3 regions of the Streptomyces sp. NPDC001914 genome follow, and region 1 is predicted to be linked to each of the others. Evidence: riboswitches for the same ligand, from Rfam matches in the RefSeq annotation. Region 1 holds a riboswitch; each other region holds the start of a gene.
The links. A riboswitch is a leader RNA that binds a small molecule or an ion and turns the genes downstream of it on or off. The one in region 1 is predicted to bind cyclic di-AMP.
Positions count from the first base shown of each region.

Region 1 (4,259 bases):
CGCGTGGACGTGCGCGGGCACGGCAATTCCGAGGGAGTGCCCGGGGACGGACGGGCGGGGACCGAGGCGGACGACGGGGTGGAGGTGGTCTCCTGGCTGGCCGGCCGGCCCTGGTGCACCGGCCGGGTCGGCATGTTCGGGATCGCGTGGGGCGGCTTCACCTCCCTCCGGGTCGCGGCCCGCACGCCCGAGCCGCTCAGGGCGGTCGTCACGGTCTGCTCGACCGACGACCCTTATGACAACGACACGCACCACGCGGGAGGTTCCGTCCTCGCCGCCGACACGCACGCCAGGTCGGCCCGTCTGCTCGCCTTCGCCGCCCGCCCGCCGGACCCCGCGCACGTGGGCGAGGGGATGTGGCGGGACATGTGGGAGAAGCGACTGGAGGCCGTCACTCCCCCGGCGCACACCTGGCTGGCGCACCAGACCCGGGACGCGTACTGGCGTGAGGGCGCTGTCCGCGAGGAGTACGGGGCCATCCGCGCGGCGGTCCTCGCGGTCGGCGGCTGGCACGACCCGCACCGCGACACGGTGCTGCGCCTGGTGCGGAACCTGCCTGCGGATCGCGTACGAGGTCTCATCGGCCCCTGGTCCCGCCAGTACCCGGACCGGGGCCTGCCGCCCGGACCGGCGATCGGCTTCCTCCAGGAGACGCTGCGCTGGTGGGACCACTGGCTCCGCGACGAGGACACGGACGCGCTCTCCGTCCCTCTCCTGCGCTCCTACGTGATGGACGCGCACCCTCCCGCGACCGCGTACGCCCGGATCCCCGGCCGCTGGGTGGGCGACCCGGCCTGGCCCTCACCCTCGGTGACCCCGGTCGCGTACGCGCTCCAGGGCGCCCCGCTGCCGGTGCGGTCCCCGCAGCACACCGGGGTCGACGCGGGCCGGCTCTTCCCCTCGGGCGACGACGCCGACCTGCCGCCCGACCAGCGGGAGGAGGACGCCAGGTCGGCCTGCTTCGAGTTCGAGGTGGGCGAGGAGACCTGGGTCCTGGGCCGCCCCCGGGTCAATCTGCGGCTGACGTCCGCGTCACCCCGGGGCCAGGTGATCGCCCGGCTGTGCGACGTGGCCCCCGACGGGGCGTCCACACTCGTCACCCGGGGCGCCTTGAACCTGTCGGCGCGCCGGGGCCCGGACAGGACGGTTCCCTGGAGCCCGGGCACCACGGAGCACGTCGTCTTCGACCTGAACGCCATCGGCTACGCGTTCCCGGCGGGCCATCGCATCCGGCTGGGCGTCTCCTCCGCGTACTGGCCCTGGATCTGGCCCCAGCCGGGCTCGGAGGCGGGCTTCACCCTGGAGCCGGTCGGCAGCGTCCTCGAACTCCCGGTGCGGGCAACGAAGTCGGACCCCTCGGTCGCTTTCGAGGAACCGGAGGAGTCCGAACCCCTCGGCGTGACCGTCTCCGCGACCCTCGACGAGCCCCGCCCGCGACGCCTGGTCCTGCGCGACGTGGCCGCGGAGACCTGGAGCCTGGAGGTGGACCCGGGACGCGGCGGCACCCAGGTGTTCCCCGACGGCCTCGAATGCACGGAGGAGGCCCGGGAGACGTACACGATCGGCACGTCGGACCCGCTCTCCGCCCGCGCCCGCTCGGCCTGGTCGATCCGGCTGCACCGGCCCGAGCTGCCCTGGGACGCCCGCGTCGAGACGGTCTCCGCCCTCACCTGCGACGCGCGGGACTTCATCACGACCGACGAACTCGTCTGCAAGGACGGCGACGAGGTCGTCTTCCACCGGACCTGGGAGAAGCGAATCCCGCGCACGGCCGGCTGACCAGCCCAGTGAACAAAGGGAGTTCACCGCCGGCCGGGCGCGCGTGGACCCAACTGCGGCGGTACGACGCCCACTTCGCCGCGCCTCCACCGCGACCGGTCCGCTCTCGTGTCCGCGCTCCCCCACCCCCGGCGAACCGCGCCCGCCGCTGTGTCCCGCGCCACAATTCCCCCCGCACCAGGGGCTGCTCGACGCCTTCAGGGGGGCAGGAGGACCCTCACCAACGCAGGCGCAATGCCCGAATTACCCCCTCATGCCGCCTTGATGGTCTTTGGTCTCGTGAGTTGGGTCACCGGCCGACGAGGGTTCCACGGGGCACCTCTTTCGACTCAACCCCTTTGCGAAAGGCAAGTTGAGGATCCAATTCCGGCACAATCGGACTTTTTACCCGCTCATCAACCAGGCGAAAGTGATCTTCTCAGTCAAATCTCGTCTTGTTTCGGACATGTGCTCTCGCATACGTTCTGGTCGACCCCGGGCGGATCGCCGAATCCTGCCGCCGCCCGGCAACCCATCGACCCACGCACGGCAGGAGCGGGGGAACCACAGGTAAGCCGCCGATCCGGACAAACCGGACCGGCTTGGGGTGAAGCCGCGCCCACAGCGCGGCCGGGCATCTCCCGCCCGAACCCGACAGCTCACCTCGCAGGCGTCGGAGAGGACATTCGTCATGCCCATACGAGGCAAGCACCGCCGCATGAAGACCAACGTCATCACCCGGGGCATGATCGCCGCCGGTACGGGTGGCATGGCCCTCGCCCTCCCCCTCGTGGGCGCGACCGGCGCCAGCGCCGCCACTCCGGCGCAGGCTCCCCAGGCGGCCAAGACCGCGGTGGTCCCCAACGTGCAGCTCGTCACCTACAAGGTCGTCGCCGGCGACACCCTCGCGAAGGTGGCGAAGAAGTACCCCAAGAGCGGTGGCTGGAAGAAGCTGTACGCGGCGAACCGCGCGGTCATCGGCGACAACCCCTCGATGATCCGTCCGGGCCTGAAGCTGACCGTAGGCACGAAGACCCTGAAGTCGACGACCGTCCGCACCACGGCGAACGCGACCGCCGCCGTCGCCAAGTCCAAGACGACCACCGTCACCCAGGCCGCCGCCAAGACGTACTCCAACGACCTCGACGGCTGGATCAAGGAATCCCTGGACGTCATGGCCAAGGCCGGCATCCCGGGCAGCTACGACGGCATCTACCGCAACGTGATGCGCGAGTCCTCCGGCAACCCCAACGCCATCAACAACTGGGACTCCAACGCCGCCGCGGGCATCCCCTCCAAGGGCCTGCTCCAGGTGATCGACCCCACGTTCCAGGCGTACCACGTCGCCGGCACGTCGTCGAACATCTACGACCCGGTCGCCAACATCACCGCCGCCTGCAACTACGCGGCCGACAAGTACGGCTCCATCGACAACGTCAACGGCGCCTACTGATCGCACCCCCGCGACACCCTCTTCACCGCACCCGCCGACGGCGCCTTCCGGGCCGTCGGCGGGTGCGTTTTCCGTGTGGTGGGTGCGGGCGCGGGCGGGCGTGCGTCGGACTGTCCCGTACGTCGGACGGGACCGCGCATCGGACGGGACCGTACGTCGGACGGGTGCGCCGGTGTCAGCCGAAGCCGAAGATCCGCTCCAGGACGACCGCGATCCCGTCGTCCTCGTTCGACAGCGTGACCTCGTCGGCCACCGCCTTCAGTTCCGGATGGGCGTTGGCCATCGCCACGCCCCGGGCCGCCCAGTCGAACATCGGGATGTCGTTGGGCATGTCACCGAAGGCGAGCGTCGCGCCCGGCGTGAGCCCGAGATGCGCCGCGGCGAGAGCGAGGCCCGTCGCCTTGGTCACTCCGCATGGCTGGAGTTCGACGGTGCCCGGCCCGGACATGGTGACCGTCGCCAGCGAACCGACCACTCCCCGCGCCGCCGAGGCCAACTCGTCGTCGGACAAGGACGGGTGCCGGAGCAGCACCTTGCTGATCGGCTCCGCCCAGAGGTCGTCCCTGCGCGGCACCCGCACCGCCGGCAGCGTCGGATGCGGCATGACATAGCCCGGCTCGATGAGCGTCAGCCCGTCCACGCCGTCCTGGTCGACCGCCGCGTACAGCAGCCCGACCTCCGCCTCGATCTTGCCGAGCGCCGTCTCCGCCAGCTCCCTGTCCAGCGTCACCGACCACAGCATGCGGTCCGCGCCGGCGTCGTAGAGCTGCGCCCCCTGCCCGCACACCGCCAGTCCCTCGCCGCCGAGTTCGTCGAGAAGGGGTCGCACGCGCGGCGCCGGTCGGCCCGTGACCACGAGATGCCGGGCACCTGCCTGGGTCACCTTCGCCAACGCGGCGCGTGACCGGTCGGAGAGTGTGTCGTCGCCGCGCAGCAGCGTTCCGTCCAGGTCAGTGGCGATGAGTGAATATGCAGTCGGAGCGGCCATGATCCGAAGAATACGGATCGAACGACTCATCGGCCCGGCCTGAACCGGACGACGTCCGGT
Region 1 covers NZ_JBIASW010000002.1:151,024-155,282, reverse strand. The annotation lists gene ACFYYF_RS05690 (CocE/NonD family hydrolase) at 1-1,779, shown strand, start outside; cyclic di-AMP (ydaO/yuaA leader) riboswitch at 2,254-2,446, shown strand; gene ACFYYF_RS05685 (transglycosylase SLT domain-containing protein) at 2,450-3,211, shown strand; gene ACFYYF_RS05680 (HAD family hydrolase) at 3,387-4,199, opposite strand.

Region 2 (4,259 bases), 210 kb from region 1:
CGCAGGACGCCCTGGTCGTCGTTGTTCCACAGGTACGGATTCACGTCGTGCGCCACGACGAGCCCCGCCCCGGCCAGTGCCGAGATGCCCAGCGCGCCGGCCGCGATCCAGTGGTCCCCGGCTCCCTTCCGCACCTCCCGCGGGTCGAAGGCCGCGAATGAGAGCACGTAGAGCGCGATCCCCAGCCAGAACAGCGCCATCGCGGCGTGCGCGAGCCAGTCCGAACCCACCTCGGTGGCGATCGCCGACCCCAGGACCGAGAGGCCCTGTGTGGCCACGCAGACGAGGAACACCTCTCCGGTCCCGCGGCGCCGCCAGCGCCGCAGGACGGAGAGCAGCAGGACCGGCCAGAGCAGGGCCGACAGTGCGAGCAGGATCTCGGCGAGCGTCCGCCACCCGAGGGCCGAGAACCGGGTGCCGAGCACGGTGGTCGCCGCGACCGCGTCGAGCCCGGCGGGAGTGCCCGCCCGGCGCGCCCATTGCTCCCGGTCGCCGACCAGCCGGCCGAGGAAGTCCGAGGCGAGCGCGACCCAGGCGAGCGACGCGAGGACCAGCGCGATCCCGGACAGGACCTCGTAGCCGGTCAGGTGCAGCCCGATCGAGAGGATGCCGGTGGCCATGACGGCGGCCCCGGCGGCGGGCGCCCACCCCGCCCACCAGGCGCGGAGCGGAATGGTGTCCGTCATGTCCGGTGTGTCTGGCATGCGTCGATGCTAGGGACCCGCGGTGCGGTTGCGGGCGGGCCACGCGCGGACGGGACGAAAACGCGGGGCACGCGCGCGAGGATCGGAAGCGTCCCGCGCGCGGCCCCGCGACAGGGGCCTTCGTGTCCCGCGCTACGCCGGGCGCACCACGCTGTGGATCGCCGAGGTGCCGTCGTAGTAGATCGACTCCTCGCGGACGTACGCTCCCGGCTTCGGCGCGTGGATCATCATGCCGTCGCCGATGTAGACGCCGACGTGGCTGATGTCGTCGTAGAAGAAGACCAGGTCGCCGGGCTGCGCGTCGGCGAGGGAGACCGTCGTGCCGGCGTTCACCTGGTCGTAGGTGACGCGCGGGAGGCTGACGCCCGCGGCCTTCCAGGCGGCCTGGGTCAGACCCGAGCAGTCGTAGGAGTCGGGGCCGGTGGCACCCCAGACGTAGGGCTTGCCGATCTGCGCGCGGGCGAACGCGAGCGCCTTGGCCGCCTTCGTCGAGGCGGAGGAGTCCGTGGCCGTCGATCCCGACGACGACCCGTCGGCCGAGCCGGTGGCCGAACCGGCGGTGCTGTCCGACGACTGCGCCTGCGCGGCCTTCTCGGCGGCGGCCTGCTGCCGCGCCAGCTCCGCCGCCTTGGCCGCGGCCTGCTCCTGCTTCTTCTTCTCGATCGCCGCCAGGCGCGCCTTTTCCTCGGCGTTCAGATCCGAGAGCAGGTCGCGCGCCGCGGCGAGCTTGCGCTGCACCTCGGCCTTGGACGTCTTGAGCGCCTTCTGCGATGCGGTCAGCGACTCCAGGTTCTCGGTGGCCTCCGTCCGCTTCTTGGTCGTCGCCGCCTGCTCGGTGATGTAGTCGTCGACGGCCGCCTTCTGGCGGGTCGTCAGACGGTTCATCAACTGGGTCTGGTCGAAGTAGTCCTGGGGGTCGTCCGCGAGCAGCAGGGTCGCGGTGTCGGGCGCGGCGGCCCCGGTGCGGTACTGCGCCGCGGCGAACGACCCCAGTTCCTCGCGCGCGGTGTTGAGCTTCTCGGTGCGCCGGGCGACGTCGTCGAGCAGGGTGTCGACGCGCTTGCGCTGCTTGGCGGTCTTCTCCCGGGTCGCGTTGTACTTCTCCGTGGCGGACTCGGCCTGGTGGTAGAGGTCGTCGACCTTCTTCGAGACCTCCTCGATGCTGGGCCTGGGCTCGGCCGAGGGGGCGGCGTTGGCGGTCTGGGAGAGCAGGGCCACGGAGGTGAGGGCCGCGGTGGCGAGGGCGGGGGTCCGTATGCCTGCGATGCGCGCACCGGTGGGACGCGCCTTGCGGTGTGACGCCAAGAGAGGCGACTCCTTCCGTCATCCGCCTACCGAGTTAGCTGTCGGGTTCGGGCGGGTGGTTCCGGAAGGCTGCCCTACGGTCCGTGCCCCACAAGGCGGTTGGACCGATTCACCCCAAGGTCGGTGGGTCCCCGGCTCCGGGGCCTCGCGGCGCACCGGACTCGGCGGAGGCCGCCCGGCCCGGCGATGTTCGCCGGATGCGGTCGAGCGGCCTTCGAGCACGCTAGCCAACCGGTGTGGCCCGTGTGAAGGTTGATGCCCGATACGCCCGATACATTTCCGTGACCTTTGCCGCATGTGCCGTCGCAGACCTCTCGCAGGTGCCGCCTCCGCTGTCGCCGCGCATGCGCCGCCGCAGCCCCCGCGTACGCTGCCGTAGGCGTCGCCCCATGTTTCGTCGCGGGCGCACCGCAGGTGCCGCCGCGCGTGCCGTCGCAGACGCCCCGCGCGTCTCGTCGCAGACGCCCCGCACGTGCCGTCGCAGGCGCCGCCACATGTGCTGTCGCAGGCAACCCGCTCGCCCTGTCCTGGCCGCCGCACTCGCTCCCCCTTCTTCCAGCCCGGCTCGTGGGCCCGCCCGCCTTCCCGCCCGCTCGCCCTCCCTTCGTCCCGCTTGGCTGGTCGGCGGTCCCTCCTTCCCGCCCGGCTGGTCGGTCCGCCCGGCTTGCCTTCGCGCGGGCCCGTTTTCGCGGCGGCCCGTTTCCGCGCCGGCCTGTCTTCGCGCCGGCCCTCCTTCCTGTCGGCCCCCCCTCCCGCTGGGCCGGTCGCCTTCGTGCCCGGCCGGTCGGACCGCTCGCTTCTCCGCCGGCCCGGTCGGCCTCCTCCCTCGTTCCCGCCGGCCCCGGGGCCCTCGCATCGACAAGAACGCCGGACGGGTGCCGCTCCGGCCGCGGTCGGTGGCCGGGTCTCACGCCGGGTGACCGGACCGTCGTGTGCCGTCACGCGGGGTGAGATGACGACGGGGGAGCCGTGAACCCCTGGTGCTCGCCGGGCGCCCGAGTTCGGGCCGAGTTCTCGGGGTGGCGGCGGGCTGTCGGTGGGGCGGCCTAGACTCGGAGAGCGATGAGCAGCCTCTTTGACGACAGCTTCCTGGCGGCCCTCCAGCCCTCCGCGGCCCACGAGGACGAACACCCGCCGCCGCCCGAGGACGACCACGTACCGGAACCGGTTCCGGACGATCTGTTCGGCGGGAAGTTCGACGTGCCGCCGAGCCGGGACGCGTACTACCGCGACGGCGCGCCCAGGCCCGCCGTGGACCCGGCGGCCCTGCTGGACGGACTGAACGAGAACCAGCGCGCGGCCGTGGTCCACTCCGGCTCCCCGCTGCTCATCGTGGCCGGAGCCGGTTCGGGCAAGACCCGCGTCCTCACCCACCGCATCGCGCACCTGCTCGGCGAGCGGAACGTCCACCCCGGCCAGATCCTCGCGATCACCTTCACCAACAAGGCCGCAGGTGAGATGAAGGAGCGGGTCGAGGCGCTCGTGGGCCCGCGCGCCAACGCGATGTGGGTGATGACCTTCCACAGCGCCTGCGTCCGCATCCTGCGCCGCGAGAGCAAGACCCTCGGCTTCACCTCGTCGTTCTCGATCTACGACGCCGCGGACTCCAAGCGCCTGATGGCGCTCGTCTGCCGTGACCTCGACCTCGACCCCAAGCGCTTCCCGCCGAAGTCGTTCAGCGCCAAGATCTCGAACCTGAAGAACGAGCTGATCGACGAGGAGGACTTCGCCGCCCAGGCCACCGACGGCTTCGAGAAGACCCTCGCCCAGGCGTACGCGCTGTACCAGTCGCGGCTGCGCGAGGCCAACGCGCTCGACTTCGACGACCTGATCATGACCACGGTCAACCTGCTGCGCGCCTTCCCGGACGTCGCCGAGCACTACCGCCGCCGCTTCCGGCACGTCCTCGTCGACGAGTACCAGGACACCAACCACGCGCAGTACGCCCTCGTCCGCGAACTCGTCGGGACCTCCGAGCACCCGGTGGACGTACCCCCCAGCGAGTACGACCTGCCTCCCGCCGAGCTGTGCGTGGTGGGTGACGCGGACCAGTCGATCTACGCCTTCCGCGGCGCGACCATCCGCAACATCCTCCAGTTCGAGGAGGACTACCCGAACGCGACGACGATCCTGCTGGAGCAGAACTACCGCTCCACCCAGACGATCCTGTCCGCCGCCAACGCGGTCATCGAGCGCAACGAGTCGCGCCGCCCCAAGAACCTGTGGACCAACGCGGGCGCGGGCTCGAAC
Region 2 covers NZ_JBIASW010000002.1:365,161-369,419, forward strand. The annotation lists gene ACFYYF_RS06685 (tellurite resistance/C4-dicarboxylate transporter family protein) at 1-704, opposite strand, end outside; gene ACFYYF_RS06690 (NlpC/P60 family protein) at 837-2,009, opposite strand; cyclic di-AMP (ydaO/yuaA leader) riboswitch at 2,017-2,186, opposite strand; gene pcrA (DNA helicase PcrA) at 3,072-4,259, shown strand, end outside.
Region 2: linked by a shared signal. The riboswitch ahead of ACFYYF_RS06690 (NlpC/P60 family protein) and the one ahead of ACFYYF_RS05685 (transglycosylase SLT domain-containing protein) in region 1 are both predicted to bind cyclic di-AMP.

Region 3 (4,259 bases), on a different contig from region 1:
AGTTCCGGCCCTTGGTGTTTGTCCCCCCGGCTCTCCGGCCGGCTCCGCCCCGGTGCCACGGACGGGCCCCGCTCGCCCGGTCGGGCCACACAGGTCGCCCGCCGCCCCCGGACCGGTTCTTCTGGACAGGTGGGGCAGCCAGGAGGTGAACGGCGGACCGAAGGGCTCCGTGACCGGGCCGACCGGCCGTCCCGCGGCGTTCGCGGGTCCGGGAGCCTCCCGCCGCCCGGTCCCGGGGAAGCGGAATCGCGCAGGATCGTGTGGGCGCGCACCTTCGCACGGACCCTGCCCCTGCTGCTCGTCGCCGCCGGGATCGTCTACGACTGGTTCACCCCGTCGGAATACACCGCGACCCCCCTTTTCGCGGCCGCGCCCCTGGTCGCCGCCCCCCTCCACTCGCTGCGCGGCACCGTCCTCGCAGGCCTCCTCGCCGTCGGCGCGGTTCTCGTGGTCCACGGCGTGCTCGGCATCGTCCTGCAGGTCGACGCGGTCACCGAGGTCGTCACGGTGACGACGGCCGCCGTCCTCGCCGTCCTCATCAACACCGTCGTGCGGCGCGGCGACGAACGGCTCGCCACCGTCCGGGAGATCGCCGAGTTCGCGCAGCGCGCCGTGCTGCCCGAGCCCGAGCCGCGGATCGCCGGGCTCGAGGTCGCGGCCCGGTACGAGGCGGCGCAGGAGGACGCGTTCATCGGCGGGGACCTCTACGCCGTGCAGGACTCCCCGTACGGCGTACGGCTCGTCGTCGGGGACGTACGGGGCAAGGGGATGAACGCGGTCGCCACCGTCGCGACGGTGGTCGGCGCGTTCCGGGAGGCGGCCGAGCAGGAGCCGGCCCTGGAGGGCGTCGCGGAGCGCCTGGAGCGGGCGCTGACGCGCTCGGGCACCCGGCGCGACGGCGTCGACGCGGTCGAGGGGTTCACCACCGCCGTCCTCGCCGAGATCCCGCCCGGCGCGGACCGGGTGCGCGTCGTCAACCGCGGTCATCCGCCGCCCCTGCTGCTGCATCCCGACGGGACGCTCGCCGTCCTCTCCGCCGCCTCCTTCGCGCTGCCCCTCGGGATGAGCGACCTGGGAGGCCGGCCCGCCCCGACGGTGCGGGACCGGTTCCCGCGCGGGGCGACGCTGCTCCTGCACACCGACGGGCTGTCCGAGGCCCGTGACGCCCGGGGGGAGTTCTTCGACCCGGCACGCTGGCTGGCCGGGCGGGTCTTCTCCTGCCCCGAGGCCCTGCTCACCGCCCTTTCCGAAGCGGTCCGCCGGCACACGGGCGGCGTGCTCACGGACGACATGGCGCTGCTCGCCGTCCGGCGTCACGAACAGTGATCGGACTGTATCCCTCCGCATAACGACTGACGTACCGTCAGGGAAATCCGTGCAAGTGGCACCGGGTCAACTCGCCCGTTTTTCATCGTTCATGACCCCAAAGTCCTGGCCAAGAGCCGTTAATGATCAGTCGGAACAGCTTGGAATTCGGCGCCCGGGTCTATTAACGTTCGATAACGCAGCGCGGTCGTCACAACCGTCACAAGAGACGGCTCCGTGCGCACGCGCCGAATCCCGTCAGGGAACCGGGGAACCAACTCGTGGGGTGAATCGGGCGTATTCCGCCGTGGAAGCACGGTGGCCGTACGCGCGTAGGAGACCTTCCTGCTCCGAACCCGTCAGCTAACCCGGTAGGCGGCAAGGAAGGAAAGGAGTGCGCCCACGTGGCGTCCAACCGGCCCGCTCAGCCAACCTCGTTCGCGCCGAACGAAACCCACACCTTCGGCTACGGCAAGGACGAGGGACCCTGGGAGGAGTGGAACCCCACCGCGGATTCCCTCGCTCCCGTCCGCGGCCGGCACCGCACGGGCAAGCAGCGCGGCGGAGGACTCGCCCGCAGCTCCACGGTCCTCGGCGTCGGTGTCATAGCCGCCGTCGGCGGAGGCGGCATCGCCAGCGCCGCCCCGGGCAAGGCCCCCGTCTCCATCTCGCTGCCGGACCTGTCGTCGGTGACCGAGTCGGCCAAGGCCCTCATCTCGGACGGCGGATCCAGCGCTCCCAAGGGCTCCACGACTCCGCTCACCAACGCCGGTCTGACCACCTCCGACACGGCCCAGGGCAGCACCGACGCCGGTGAGGCGCTGCGCGACCGCATCATGGCGCAGGCCCAGTCGCAGCAGAACCAGGCCGACACCGCCACGCAGAAGGCCGCCCAGACCGCCGCCGCGCAGAAGGCCGTGAAGCTCGCCGCCGCCCAGCAGGACGAGGCCGAGGCCAAGGAAGCCGCTGCGAAGGAGAAGGCGGAGGAGGCGGCCAAGCAGAAGGCCGAGGCCGAGCGCCTCGCCGAGCTCGCCAAGAGCTACGCGCTGCCGACGTCCTCGTACACGCTGACCTCGACCTTCGGTGAGGCCGGCTCCATGTGGTCCTCCGGCTACCACACCGGACTCGACTTCGCGGCGCCCACCGGCACGCTGCTCAAGGCGATCCACAGCGGCACCGTCACCGAGGCCGGCTGGGCCGGATCGTACGGCTACCGCACGATCCTCACCCTCGACGACGGCACGGAGCTCTGGTACTGCCACCAGTCGTCCATCAGCGTCAGCGTGGGCCAGAAGGTCGCCACGGGTGATGTCATCGGACGCGTGGGCGCGACCGGCAACGTCACCGGCCCGCACCTGCACCTCGAAGTGCACCCCGGCGGCGCCGCCACCGGCATCGACCCGATGGCATGGCTCCAGAGCAAGGGCCTCAACCCCTGATCCCCGAACTCCGGCAGCCCTGACGTCAACCCCCCCCGGCGTCAGGGCTGTCGGCCGTCCGGGCGCGGACGGCGGCACGCCCCGGGCCCGGTGATTGTGGAATACATCGATCCGATGCGGGCGTTGAGCCCGTACATGACTTCTCTTCGCAAGCTCGGTTCGTCCGACCTCGAGGTCTTCCCGCTCTCCCTCGGGGGCAACGTCTTCGGCTGGACGGCCGACGAGACCCGGTCCTTCGCCGTGCTCGACGCCTACGCCGCCGCCGGCGGCAACTTCCTCGACACGGCCGACTCCTACTCGGCCTGGGTCGAGGGCAACGAGGGCGGCGAGTCCGAGACCGTCATCGGCAGATGGCTGAAGAGCCGCGGCAACCGCGCGGACATCGTGGTCGCCACCAAGGTCAGCCAGCACCCCGCCTTCCCGGGGCTGTCCGGTGCCAACATCAAGGCCGCGGCCGACGCGTCGCTGCGCCGCCTGGGCACCGACCACATCGACCTCTACTACACGCACTTCGACAAGCCGGAGGTGCCGGTCGAGGAGATCGTCGGCGCCCTCGACGAACTCGTGAAGGCCGGCAAGGTTCGGCACATCGCCGCCTCCAACATCTCCCCGGAGCGGCTGCGGGAGTCCCTGGAGTTCTCCGACCGCGAGGGCCTCGCCCGCTATGTCGCCCTCCAGCCGCACTACAACCTCGTCTCGCGCGACACCTACGAGGGCGCCCTGCTGGAGGTCGCGTCCCAGGCCGGTCTGGCGGCCGTCCCGTACTTCGCGCTCGCCGCCGGTTTCCTCACCGGCAAGTACCGCCCCGGCACCACGGTCGACTCGCCCCGGGCGGCCGGCGCGGCCAAGCACCTCGGCACGGACCGCGGACCGCGGGTCCTCGCCGCCCTCGACGAGATCGCGGCGGCCCACGACACCGCCGTCGCGACGGTCGCCCTCGCCTGGCTGGCCGCACAGCCGACGGTCGCCGCGCCGATCGCCTCCGCCCGCACGGTGGAACAGCTCCCGGCCCTGCTCGGCGTCGCGGACCTGGTGCTGAGCGACGAGGAACTGACGCGCCTGTCGCGGGCGTCGGCGTAACAGCCGGACCGTCGGCGGGCGGCACCGGTGAGTTCCCCCGGTGCCGCCCGCCGGACACGGCCTAGGAGCGGTACGGGTTGTACGCCGGATACGGGGCCGGCGCGGACGCCTGGGCCGGCCACCCGTAGGGCCGCGCGGGCGGGGCGACGTGCTGCCCGTACCGCTGGGGCTGCCAGGGCGGCGGCACGGGCAGCGGCGCCGTGGCGCGGGCCGCGTAGGCGAGGGCCGGGCGGGCGATCTCCCGGCGGCGCCACAGCTGCTCCAGCAACTCGCGCTCCCGTACGACGAAGTCGGCGCCCGCACGGCCCCGGCGCCCCCGGTGGCGCAGGAACGCCAGTGAGGTCGCGTATGCCTCGTACTCCGCCACCGAGCGCGCCGCGCCCTTGCCGAAGTGGTGGCCCGCGTAGTCGCGCGCGAGGCGCCGCGCCCGCATCG
Region 3 covers NZ_JBIASW010000024.1:66,435-70,693, forward strand. The annotation lists gene ACFYYF_RS38585 (PP2C family protein-serine/threonine phosphatase) at 259-1,326, shown strand; cyclic di-AMP (ydaO/yuaA leader) riboswitch at 1,542-1,698, shown strand; gene ACFYYF_RS38590 (M23 family metallopeptidase) at 1,710-2,744, shown strand; gene ACFYYF_RS38595 (aldo/keto reductase) at 2,880-3,824, shown strand; gene ACFYYF_RS38600 (PrsW family intramembrane metalloprotease) at 3,886-4,259, opposite strand, start outside.
Region 3: linked by a shared signal. The riboswitch ahead of ACFYYF_RS38590 (M23 family metallopeptidase) and the one ahead of ACFYYF_RS05685 (transglycosylase SLT domain-containing protein) in region 1 are both predicted to bind cyclic di-AMP.